Linked DNA regions of Aquabacterium sp. OR-4. The protein of the gene in region 1 interacts with the protein of each later gene in a pairwise test. Links are inferred from orthologs where the notes say so. Each region holds a gene or a part of one and is shown on either strand. Other genes may lie near its edges.

Evidence for each region.
Region 2: the proteins of gyrA (region 1) and gyrB interact in binary tests that used the Escherichia coli proteins (3 or more experiments, as listed by UniProt). The link is inferred for Aquabacterium sp. OR-4 from one-to-one orthologs.

The regions. Positions count from the first base shown.
Region 1 is NZ_JAOCQD020000002.1:994,706-1,000,902, reverse strand. What follows is about bases 1,893-5,070. They hold gyrA (DNA gyrase subunit A), read right to left. Parts: upstream 4,754-5,070; coding sequence 2,093-4,753; downstream 1,893-2,092. Other genes in these bases: ompA (outer membrane protein OmpA), read left to right, coding at 5,029-5,070; N4G63_RS16725 (DUF2059 domain-containing protein), read right to left, coding at 1,893-2,096. In the rest of the region: pheA (prephenate dehydratase), read right to left, coding at 1-318; serC (3-phosphoserine/phosphohydroxythreonine transaminase), read right to left, coding at 311-1,414; more of N4G63_RS16725, read right to left, coding at 1,443-1,892; more of ompA, read left to right, coding at 5,071-5,727; mltB (lytic murein transglycosylase B), read right to left, coding at 5,905-6,197. UniProt on the Escherichia coli protein: A type II topoisomerase that negatively supercoils closed circular double-stranded (ds) DNA in an ATP-dependent manner to maintain chromosomes in an underwound state.
Region 2 is NZ_JAOCQD020000001.1:227,514-233,687, reverse strand. What follows is about bases 1,660-4,814. They hold gyrB (DNA topoisomerase (ATP-hydrolyzing) subunit B), read left to right. Parts: upstream 1,660-2,024; coding sequence 2,025-4,604; downstream 4,605-4,814. Other genes in these bases: N4G63_RS00920 (carboxylesterase/lipase family protein), read right to left, coding at 4,766-4,814; dnaN (DNA polymerase III subunit beta), read left to right, coding at 1,660-1,907. Outside these bases: chromosomal replication initiator protein DnaA, read left to right, coding at 1-518; more of dnaN, read left to right, coding at 801-1,659; more of N4G63_RS00920, read right to left, coding at 4,815-6,174. UniProt on the Escherichia coli protein: DNA gyrase negatively supercoils closed circular double-stranded DNA in an ATP-dependent manner to maintain chromosomes in an underwound state.

The DNA.
Region 1 (6,197 bases):
GGTGGGCGTCTCGAGCGCGCGGCAGGCGCTCATGATCTCGCGCCAGATCGGCGCCACGTTGTCGTTCTTCAGCGGGCCGGGGTTGGCGCTTTTCAGGCCGTCGATGACCTGCGCCTCGCGCTCGGGGCGAAACACCACCGAGCCTTCCTTCTTCTTGAGCTCGCCCACCGCCAGCGCCAGGCCGGCGCGGCGGTTCAGCAGCGCCAGCAGTTCGCGATCGACCGAGTCGATGCGCTCGCGCAGCGCCAGCAGCTCGGGTTGCACGGGCGTGGCGCCGCCAGGGGCCGGCGTGCCGGTGGTGGTGGTGTCATCAGCCATGGCGGCGGGCAAATTGGTTCAGGTAGTCGACCAGGGCCATCACGCCCTCGATCGGCATGGCGTTGTAGATCGAGGCGCGCATGCCGCCCACGCTCTTGTGGCCCTTGAGCTGCAACAGGCCGGCCTCGCGCGCACCGGCCAGAAAGGCCTCGTTGAGCGACTCATCGCGCAGAAAGAAGGGCACGTTCATGCGCGAGCGGCCATCGTGCGCCACCTTGTTGAGGTAGAAGCCGCCGCTGCCGTCGAGCGCGCCGTACAGCAGCCGGGCCTTGGCGATGGCGCGGCGTTCCATCTCGGCCACGCCGCCCTGGCGCTTGAGCCACTGGAACACCAGCCCGGCGATGTAGATGCCGTAGGTGGGCGGGGTGTTGAACATCGAGCCGTGCGCGGCCACGGTCTTGTACTCGAAGGCGCTGGGGCAGATGGGCAGCGCGCGGTCGAGCAGATCCTCGCGCACGAACACCAGCGTGAGGCCGGCCGGGCCGATGTTCTTCTGCGCGCCGGCAAAGGCCAGGCCCACGCGGGCCCAGTCGATGGGGCGCGACAGGATGTGGCTGGAGCAGTCCACCACCAGCGGCGCGTCGCTGCCGAGCGCGGCCAGATCGGGCAAGGCGCCGAACTCGACGCCGTGGATGGTCTCGTTGCTGCACACATGCACGTAGGCAGCGCCCTGGCGCAGCTGCCAGCCGGACGGCGCCGGCAGCGAGGTGTGGCCGTCGGCCTCGTTGCTGGCGGCAATCGCCACATCGGCGTACTTGCGCGCCTCGCCGGCCGACTTCTTGGACCAGGCGCCGGTGACCACCAGATCAACCAGCCCGCCGCGCGACAGGTTCATCGGCACGATGGCGTTTTCGCCCAGGCCACCGCCCTGCATGAACAGCACGCGGAAATGCGCCGGCACCGCGAGCAGTTCACGCAGGTCGCGTTCGGCGGCCTCGTGGATCGAGACGAACTCCTTGCCGCGGTGGCTCATCTCCATCACGCCCATGCCCGAACCGTGCCAGTCGAGCATCTCGGCAGCGGCTTCGCGCAGCACTTCTTCGGGCAGCACGGCCGGGCCGGCCGAGAAGTTGTAGGGGCGGTGGGTGGTGCTCATCGGCGGACTGCGCAGTGGGGGCCCCGGTTTACTTCTTGCCCGAGGCCGCGGCGGCCGGCGGCTTGACGCCCCCGCCGGCCGGCGCGCCGCCCTGCGCACCCTGCGCCGGCAGGCCCAGCTTCTTGGCCACCGATTGCTCCAGCGCCTTGAGCTTGGGCTCGATGGTGCTGCGGGTGTCTTCCACCACCTTCTGGCCCAGCAGCTGCTGGCTCTGCGGCACGATCTCGCTGAACTTGCGGCTCACCGGCGACTCGAGCCAGGCCACCAGGGTCTTGAGCTCGTCCTCGCTGAACTTCTCCTCGAGCAGCGGGCCGATGGTGGTGGCGGCCAGCTTGACGGCGCGCTCGCGCATGTAGGGCGCATTGGTGTCGAAGAACTTCTTCACCTCGGCCTGGATGTCCTTGCCCAGCGCCTCGCGCTTGTCGGCCGGCACCTGGCCCAGCGCACGGCCGGCACCCTGCAGCAGCAGCTGCGCCGGCTCGCCCAGCAGCGCGCTGCCGATGTTCTCGAAGCCGCCTTGCTGCAGCTTCATCACCTTGGCCACCAGTTCCTTCTTGGCCGGCGAGCTGGCGGTGGCCGAGGCGGCCGCTGCCGGAGCGGCCGCCTGGGCCAGCGCCTGGCCAGCGCTGGCGGTGAGCAGGGCCACGGTGATGGCCTGCGCCAGCGGTCGGAAAAACGTCATGCGGGATCCTGGTTGGGGGAGTCGGTGCCGGCGTCGGTGCCGGGTTCGGCATCGGCGTTGCCGCTGCCGTCGTCGTTGGCGTCGTTCTCGACGATGCGCTGCAGGCCGCTGAGCTTGCTGCCGTCGTCGAGCGCGATCAGCGTCACGCCCTGCGTGGCGCGGCCGAGTTCGCGGATCTCCGACACGCGGGTGCGCACCAGCACGCCCTTGTCGGTGATCAGCATGATCTCGTCGTTGGCGCGCACCAGCGTGGCGGCCACCACCTTGCCGTTGCGCTCGCTTTGCTGGATGGCGATCATGCCCTTGGTGCCGCGGCCGTGGCGGGTGTACTCGACGATGCTGGTGCGCTTGCCGAAGCCGTTCTCGGTGGCGGTGAGCACGCTCTGGCTCTCGTCTTCGGCCACCAGCATGGCGATCAGGCTCTGGCCGTCTTCCAGCATCATGCCGCGCACGCCGCGGGCCTGGCGACCCATGGCGCGCACATCGTCTTCATCGAAGCGCACCGCCTTGCCGCTGTCGGAGAACAGCATCACGTCGTGCTTGCCGTCGGTGAGCGCGGCGCCGATCAGGTGGTCGCCCTCGTCCAGGTCGACGGCGATGATGCCGGCCTTGCGCGGGTTGCTGAAGTCATCGAGCGCCGTCTTCTTCACGGTGCCCAGGGCGGTGGCCATGAAGATGTAGTGGTCGCCCGGGAAGCTGCGGAACTCGCCGGTCAGCGGCAGCACCACGTTGATCTTCTCGTCGGCCTGCAGCGGGAACATGTTGACGATGGGCTTGCCACGGCTGGCCCGCCCGCCCTGCGGCACTTCCCACACCTTGAGCCAGTAGACGCGGCCGCGGTTGCTGAAGCACAGGATCCAGTCGTGCGTGTTGGCGATGAAGAGCTGGTCGATCCAGTCGTCTTCCTTGGTCGCCGTGGCCTGCTTGCCGCGGCCGCCGCGCTTTTGCGCGCGGTATTCGGTGAGCGGCTGGCTCTTGATGTAGCCGGTGTGGCTGAGCGTCACCACCATGTCGGTGGGCGTGATCAGGTCCTCGGTGCCGAGCTCCTGCACGTTGTGCTCGATCATCGAGCGGCGGGCGCCCAGCTTGGTCTGGCCGAACTCGCTCTTCAGCGCGATCAGCTCGTCGCCGATGATGGTCGTCACCCGTTCGGGCTTGGCCAGGATGTCGAGCAGGTCGGTGATGACGGCCATCACCTCGCGGTACTCGCCGATGATCTTGTCCTGCTCCAGCCCGGTCAGGCGCTGCAGGCGCATCTGCAGGATCTCGCCAGCCTGGTCGTCGCTCAGGCGGTACAGGCCATCGGGCTGCAGACCGTAGCTGTCGGGCAGGCCATCGGGGCGGTAGGCGCGGCTGCCGCCGGGCGTGGTGCCCTCGGTGCGCATCAGCATCTCGCGCACCAGGCCCGAATCCCAGCGCTTGGCCATCAGCGCGGCGCGCGCCACCGGCGGCGTCGGGCTGTTCTTGATGGTCTCGATGAACTCGTCGATGTTGGCCAGCGCCACCGCCAGGCCTTCGAGCACATGGCCGCGCTCGCGGGCCTTGCGCAGCTCGTACACGGTGCGCCGCGTCACCACCTCGCGCCGGTGCTCGAGGAAGATGTCGAGCAGCTGCTTCAGGTTGCACAGCTTGGGCTGACCGTCGATCAGCGCCACCATGTTCATGCCGAAGCTGTCCTGCAGCTGCGTCTGCTTGTACAGGTTGTTCAGCACCACCTCGGGCACTTCACCGCGCTTGAGCTCGATGACCACGCGCATGCCCGACTTGTCGGACTCGTCCTGCAGGTGGCTGATGCCCTCGATCTTCTTCTCGCGCACCAGTTCGGCAATGCGCTCGAGCAGCGTCTTCTTGTTGACCTGATAGGGGATCTCGTCAACGATGATGGCCTGCCGCGCGCCGCGCTCCAGGTCTTCAAAGTGCACCTTGGCGCGCATCACCACCTTGCCGCGGCCGGTGCGGTAGCCCTCGCGCACGCCGCTCAGGCCGTAGATGATGCCGGCGGTGGGGAAGTCGGGCGCCGGCACGATCTGCATCAGCTCGTCGATCGAGGCGTCCGGCACCTTCAGCAGGTGCAGGCAGGCGTCGACCACCTCGTTGAGGTTGTGCGGCGGGATGTTGGTGGCCATGCCCACCGCGATGCCGGCCGAGCCGTTGACCAGCAGGTTGGGCAGCCGCGCCGGCAGCACCGTGGGCTCTTTCTCAGAGCCGTCGTAGTTGGGCGCGAAGTCGACCGTTTCCTTGTCGATGTCGGCCAGCATCTCGTGGGCGATCTTGGACAGGCGGATTTCGGTGTACCGCATCGCCGCGGCGCTGTCGCCGTCGACCGAGCCGAAGTTGCCCTGGCCATCCACCAGCATGTGGCGCAGACTGAAGGTCTGCGCCATGCGCACGATGGTGTCGTACACCGCGGTGTCGCCGTGCGGGTGGTACTTACCGATCACGTCGCCGACGATACGGGCCGATTTCTTGTACGGGCGGTTCCAGTCGTTGTTGAGCTCGTGCATCGCGAACAGCACGCGGCGGTGCACGGGCTTGAGCCCGTCACGCGCATCGGGCAGCGCTCGCCCGACGATCACGCTCATTGCGTAATCTAGATAGGAGCGCCGCATCTCCTCTTCGAGGCTGATCGGCAGGGTTTCCTTGGCGAAGGACGTCATGCGTTTGCGGCGGGCTGAAGCGCCGGGCATCAAGGAGGCCTGACCGGCGTCCCGGGCGGGCAATCCATCATTCTAAGCGGCGCCGGGTTGTCGCGGCGATGCAACATCCTGGGCCGTTCGGCGCGTCCGGAGGCTGAAAAGCGGGTCGGCCGAAATGTGCGTGGCACAATGATTCATCGGTGGCAAACGCCTGCCGAACCAGGTGTTTGTCGGCTTTTCTTGCTTCCGATTTGGACGTTACGCAGTGATCTGCGGCTTTCCTCGAGAGGAGAATCATGAAGAAACTGAACAAGGTGGCGGTGCTCTTCGCGTCGGCCGCAATCGTTGCGCCCTTGGCGGCTTTCGCCCAGGTCAGCACGGGTGGCGACAATTGGCGCGGCACGGATGGCACGGTGTGGAAGAACGGCACCAATGAACTCTGCTGGCGCGATGCGCAGTGGACGCCCGCCACGGCGGCCGAACAGTGCGATGGCGCACTGAAGAAGGCTCCGCCGCCGGCCCCGGCCCCCGCTCCGCGTGTGGCGCCCCCGCCGCCCCCGCCGCCGGTGGTGGCTCCGCCCCCGGCTCCGGTTGCACCGGTTGCCCCGGTGCCGGCCCCCGCGCCGAAGCCCACCAGCGAGAAGGTGACCTTCGCTGCTGACGCCTTCTTCGACTTCGACAAGGCTGTGCTCAAGCCCGAAGCCAAGGCCAAGCTGGACGACCTGGTCGGCAAGACCTCGGCCGTCAGCCTGGAAGTCGTGATCGCCGTCGGCCACACCGACTCGGCCGGTGCCGACGCCTACAACCAGAAGCTGTCGGTTGGCCGTGCTGAAGCCGTCAAGGCCTACCTGACCGGCAAGGGCATCGAGAAGAACCGCGTGTACACCGAAGGCAAGGGCGAGAAGAACCCCGTTGCCGACAACAAGACCGCCGAAGGCCGCGCGAAGAATCGTCGCGTGGAAATCGAAGTGGTTGGCACGCGCGCCATCAAGTGATGACCTGCCCCTCGGGGCCTTTCAGCACCCAGTAAAAAACCCCGCCTCGGCGGGGTTTTTTGCGTTCTGGCCGAGGCCATCGGGGCCTTGGCGAACGGGCCTGGGCGAAGGCGCCCTGGGTGATGGATCAGGCCGGCGGCAGCTGGCCTGTGGCGGCCAAGAGGTCGCTGCCGGGCCTCAGCGCGCGGCCTGGCGTTGCGTGGCCACGGCGCGCCCCAGCTCGATGACCGCCAGCGCGTAGTAGGCCGACCAGTTGTAGCGCGTGACCGCATAAAAGTTGGTGGTGCCGGCGATGTGGCTGGGTGCGGCGTCGCCGTTCTGCAGTTCCACCAGCGCCAGTGGCCCGCCATGTGCGCGGCCGTCGGCGTCGAGTTCGGCGCCATGCTCGGCCAGCTGCGCGGCGCTGAAGCTGGGCAGGATGTCGGGTGCCAGCAGCCGGGCGCGCTCGGTGGTGTCGACCGGCGGGCGCA
Region 2 (6,174 bases), on another replicon or contig:
CGCCCGAGCTCGAGATGCGCGTGGCCATCCTGATCCGCAAGGCGCTGGCCGAAGGCACCGAGATGCCCGAGGACGTGGCCTTCTTCGTGGCCAAGAACGTGCGCGCCAACGTGCGCGAGCTCGAAGGTGCGCTGCGCAAGGTGCTGGCCTACAGCCGCTTCAGCCACAAGGACATCAACATCAACCTCGCACGCGAGGCGCTGAAGGATCTGCTGTCGATCCAGAACCGCCAGATCAGCGTGGAGAACATCCAGAAGACGGTGGCCGACTTCTACAAGATCAAGGTCGCCGACATGTACAGCAAGAAGCGGCCGGCCTCGATTGCCAAGCCGCGCCAGATTGCCATGTACCTGGCCAAGGAACTCACCCAGAAGAGCCTGCCCGAGATCGGCGAGCTGTTCGGTGGCCGCGACCACACCACGGTGCTGCACGCGGTGCGCAAGATCGGCGGCGACCGCACCAAGGACACCGAGCTGAACCAGCAGCTGCACGTGCTGGAGCAGACGCTCAAGGGCTGATCCGCCGCCCCGCCGACCCCGTTGTGGGCGCCGCCAGGCGCATACACCGGCTGTAGCACTGCCGTCAAATGACAAACCTGTGAACAAGACTCGAACAAGCCTGCTGTTATCCACATCGATTTGCGCCGCCATCGAGTTGTTGTTGGCCAACCCGATGCTTCCAGCCCTCGCGCCCACAGGGTTCGGCCGGCCGTAAAGCGTTGAAATGTCAGGTGAAAATAGCCTTGTTCACAGCCAGCCCGGCCCCCTACTAAGAACTACCAGTTCTTTAAAGAGGAAGACATGATTGTTTTGAAAGCGCCGCAACACGAACTGCTCGAGGCCTTGCAGGCCGTGGCCGGCATCGTGGAGCGCCGGCACACGCTGCCCATCCTGGCCAATGTGCTGATGCGCAAGAGCGCCGACGCGATCGAGTTCACCACCAGCGATCTCGAGATCCAGGTGCGCACCAACGCCACGCTGGGCGGTGATACGGGGCCGTGGTCGTGCACCGTCGGGGCACGCAAGCTGATCGACATCCTGCGCTCGCTGCCTGGCGACCAGGTGGTGGCGCTCAGCGCGGCCCAGAGCAAGCTCACGCTCACTGGCGGCAAGAGCCGCTTCACGCTGCAGACGCTGCCGGCCGAGGACTTTCCGCTGGTCAACGAATCGGCCGATTTCGGCCCCGCGTTCGGCGTGCCGCAGAAGGTGCTCAAGGCCTTGATCAACCAGGTGCACTTCGCGATGGCGGTGCACGACATCCGCTACTACCTCAACGGCATCCTGTTCGTGGCCGAGGGCAAGACGCTCACGCTGGTGGCCACCGACGGCCACCGCCTGGGCCTGGCCCAGGCCGAGCTCGAGACCGAGATCCCGAAGCAGGAGGTGATCCTGCCGCGCAAGACCGTGCTCGAGCTGCAGCGCCTGCTCAAGGACGAGGACACCGTGATCGAGATGCGCTTTGCCGCCAACCAGGCCAAGTTCGCGTTCTCGGGGCTCGAGTTTGTGACCAAGCTGGTCGAGGGCAAGTTCCCCGACTACAACCGCGTGGTGCCCAAGAACCACCGCAACAGCGTGACGCTGGGCCGTGCCCCGCTGCTGGCCAGCCTGCAGCGCGCGGCCATCCTGACGAGCGACAAGTTCAAGGGCGTGCGCCTGAACTTCGACCCCGGTACCCTGCGCATTGCCAGCAGCAATGCCGAGCAGGAAGAGGCCAAGGAAGAGCTCGAGATCGACTACGGTGGCGACGCCATCGAGGTCGGTTTCAACGTCACGTACCTGATGGACGCCCTGGGCAACATCGGCGCCGACATGGTGAAGGTCGAGCTGCAGGACGGCAACAGCAGCGCGCTGATCACCGTGCCCGAGCAGCCGGGTTTCAAGTACGTCGTGATGCCGATGAGGATCTGACGGAGTCAGAACCTCATGGGCATGCTGCCCATCCGTTTGCGCACCCCCTGCCCCCGCCAGGCGGGGGTTCCAGCCAGACCGTTGAATGCGGCCGCTCCGCGGCCTTGAAGAAAAGCAATGACCGAACCCACCGCCCCGCAGGACCCGAGCAAGCAAGCTGACAGCCAGGGCGTGACCCAGCGCGAGGTGCCCTCGGCCCAGGGCCAGGTGGCCTCCACCGGCTCGGAAGCCTCGGCGGCCTACGGCGAAGGCAGCATCCAGATCCTGGAAGGCCTGGAGGCCGTGCGCAAGCGCCCGGGCATGTACATCGGCGACACCAGCGACGGCACCGGCCTGCACCACCTGGTGTTCGAGGTGGTCGACAACTCCATCGACGAAGCGCTGGCCGGCCACTGCGACGACATCACCGTCACCATCCACAGCGACAACAGCATCAGCGTCGTCGACAACGGCCGCGGCATCCCCACCGGCGTGAAGATGGACGACAAGCACGAGCCCAAGCGCAGTGCGGCCGAGATCGCGCTGACCGAGCTGCATGCCGGCGGCAAGTTCAACCAGAACAGCTACAAGGTCTCGGGCGGCCTGCACGGCGTGGGCGTGAGCTGCGTCAACGGCCTGAGCCGCTGGCTGCGCCTGACCGTGCGCCGCGAAGGCAAGGTGCACCAGATCGAGTTTGCGCGCGGCATTCCGCAGGACATGCCCACCGAGATGCGCGACGGCGCCGAAGTGCGGCCGCTGAAGATCGTGGGCGAGACCGAGAAGCGCGGCACCGAGGTGCACTTTCTGCCCGACACCGAGATCTTCCAGCAGAACAACGACTTCCACTACGACATCCTGGCCAAGCGCCTGCGCGAGCTCTCGTTCCTGAACAACGGCGTGAAGATCCGCCTGGTCGACGAGCGCAACGCCAAGGAAGACAACTTTGCCTACGCCGGCGGCGTGAAGGGTTTCGTCGAGTTCATCAACCAGGGCAAGAAGACCCTGCACCCGAACATCTTCCACGCCCTGGGCGACAAGATGAGCGACCAGAACACCAACATCGGTGTCGAGGTGGCCATGCAGTGGAACGACGGCTTCAGCGAGAACGTGCTGTGTTTCACCAACAACATCCCGCAGCGCGACGGTGGCACCCACCTCACCGGCCTGCGTGCGGCGATGACCCGGGTGATCAACAAGTACATCGACGACAACGAACTGGCCAAGAAGGCCAAGGTCGAGATCGCCGGTGACGACATGCGCGAAGGCCTGGCCTGCGTGGTGAGCGTCAAGGTGCCCGAGCCCAAGTTCAGCAGCCAGACCAAGGACAAGCTCGTATCGTCTGAAGTACGCGGCCCGGTCGAAGAGATCGTGAGCAAGCTGCTCACCGACTGGCTGCTCGAGAACCCGATCGACGCCAAGATCATCTGCGGCAAGATCGTCGAGGCCGCGCGTGCCCGCGAGGCCGCACGCAAGGCGCGCGAGATGACCCGCCGCAAGGGCGTGATGGACGGCCTGGGCCTGCCCGGCAAGCTGGCCGATTGCCAGGAGAAGGACCCCAGCCTCTGCGAGATCTACATCGTGGAGGGTGACTCCGCCGGCGGCAGTGCCAAGCAGGGCCGCGACCGCAAGTTCCAGGCGATCCTGCCGCTGCGCGGCAAGATCCTGAACGTGGAGAAGGCGCGCTACGAAAAGCTGCTGAGCAGCGAATCGATCGTCACGCTGATCACCGCCCTGGGCACCGGCATCGGCGCCGAAGACTTCAACGTCGACAAGCTGCGCTACCACCGCATCATCGTGATGACCGACGCCGACGTGGACGGCGCGCACATCCGCACCCTGCTGCTCACGTTCTTCTACCGCCAGATGGCCGAGCTGGTCGAGCGCGGCCACATCTACATCGCCCAGCCGCCGCTGTACAAGGTGAAGGTGGGCAAGCACGAGCAGTACCTGAAGGACGGCCACGAGCTCGACGGCTTCTTGCTGAAGGTGGCGATCGACGGCGCCTCGGTGCTGCCTGACGGCCCCGACGGTGCCCGCGCCGCGCTGAGCGGCAGCACGCTGGAGGAGCTGGCGCGCAAGTACGTGGTGGCCAACCATGTGGTCGACCGCCTGGGCAACTGGATGGACCTGGACGCCCTGCGCGCCATCGCCAACGGCCTGGAGCTCGACCTCGACGATGCCACCAAGGCCGAAGCCAGCGCTGCCGCGCTGCAGGCCGCACTGACCGATGCCACGGTCGAATCGCAGTTCGACGCACGCACCGACAAGCACCTGCTGCGCATCAGCCGCCGCCACCACGGCAACGTGAAGGCCAGCGTGATCACCGCCGACTTCGTGCACGGCGCCGACTACGCTGCGCTGAAGGAAGCCGGCGTCACCTTCAAGGGCCTGCTGGGCGCCGATGCCGTGGTGCGTCGCGGCGAGGGCGAGAAGATGAAGGAGCACAAGGCTGCCGACTTCCGCGCCGCGATGGCCTGGCTGATGGGCCAGGCCGAAAACGCCGTGGGCCGCCAGCGCTACAAGGGCCTGGGTGAGATGAACCCCGAGCAGCTGTGGGAGACCACCATGGACCCCACCGTGCGCCGCCTGCTGCGCGTGCAGATCGAAGACGCCATCGAAGCCGACCGCGTGTTCACCATGCTGATGGGCGACGAGGTCGAGCCGCGGCGCGACTTCATCGAGAGCAATGCCTTGAGGGCGGCGAACATCGACGTTTGAGCTGGCTGTCGGCTGGGCCACACACCAGCGCGCCAACCGACTGCCTGACTGCCCGACTACCTGACTGCCCGCCGCTCAGGGCACCAGCCCGCCAAACCCCAGCCCTGAGCCTGGCCCGCGCCGCCGCCTGGGCGGCAACGCGGCGGCGGAGCTGGCTGCACTCACTGCAGCGTGATCGCCTTGGCCGTCAGCGAGGCATTGAACAGCAGGGTCGATGGCCATTGGGGCCAGGTGATGCCCAGCGAGGCATCGTTGGGATCGCCCTTGAGCGCAAAGGCGCCGATGCTGCGCATCATGGCGTCCGACAGGGCCAGCCGGCCGGGCTTGTTGGCGTTGCTGTTGACGAAGTTGGCGTACAGCGACGGCCCGAAGTTGCCGAAGATGAAGGGCAGATCGAAGGCATGGGCGGCGCCGAAGACCTCGTTGAACGGCGCGGGCTCGCGGTCCCAGTCGAAGCGGTAGGCCCAGACCTTCTGCCCGGCTTGCGATTGCAGGGCGCTGATCAAGCTGTCGCGGTTGGGGATGAACCAGTGCTGGTTGACATAGTCGGTGGTGGCATTGAAGCCCGGGTAGGGCGCCGTTGTCGGCAGAAACTGCTCGGGGATCCAGTCGGCCACGGTCATCGTGGGTGCGGCGTTCGGGTCATGGCTGAAGGCCCGGGCAAACACCACCGGGTCGGTCATGGTGGCCACGCGGCCGCGGGCCAACCCGAGCCACGGAAAGGTCAGTGCCGGAAACAGCTTGATCTCGTCGCGGGTGTTGCCCACCAGCACCGGCACCTTCAGGTAGCGGCCGGCCCGGATCTCGGCGGTGGGGTTGAGCGGCAGCACCGTGCCATCGGGGATCGGGTTCGCGCCGCTCTGGCCGGCCGGTGCCAGCTTGGTCAACACGGTGTCCAGCAACTGGTCGGCGCTCTTGCTGCGCAGGTAGTCGGCCAGCTGGGCGGCGCTGCGGGTGGCGATGTAGGCGGTGGCCGCCGCGGTGCTGGCCACGGTGCCGTCCGACACCAGCAGGTTGGTCAGCAGGGCCTGGGCCCGCGTGGCCCACACCGACTGGTCTTCGAGCGACGGCACGAACCAGTTCTGGCCGCCGGTCTGCGCAGCCAGGGCGGGCGGCACGTCCACGTCGCGGGCGATGCCGCCGCTGATCGGGATCAGCCGGTGCACCAGGGCCGGGCTGGCATTCACGACCAGCGGCATGGTCATCACCGCCAGCACGTTGACGGCTCCTGCCGACTGGCCCATCAGGGTGACGTTGCCGGCATCGCCGCCAAACTGGGCGATGTTGCGCTGGATGAACTGCAGTGACTTGTGGATGTCGAGCAGCGCGAAGTTGCCCGAGTCGTCCAGCGCATCGCCGGTCTTCAGCGGCGCGGCGTTCAAGAAGCCCAGCACGCCCAGCCGGTAGTTGACGCTGACCACCACGGCATTGGCGGTCTTGGCCAGCGTGGCACCGTCGTACACCGGGTCGGCGGTGTAGCCGGTGATGTTGCTGCCACCGTGCACGAACACGATCACCGGCAGCTTCTCGGTGGCCGTGGCGGGGCGCCACACGTTGAGGTACAGGCAGT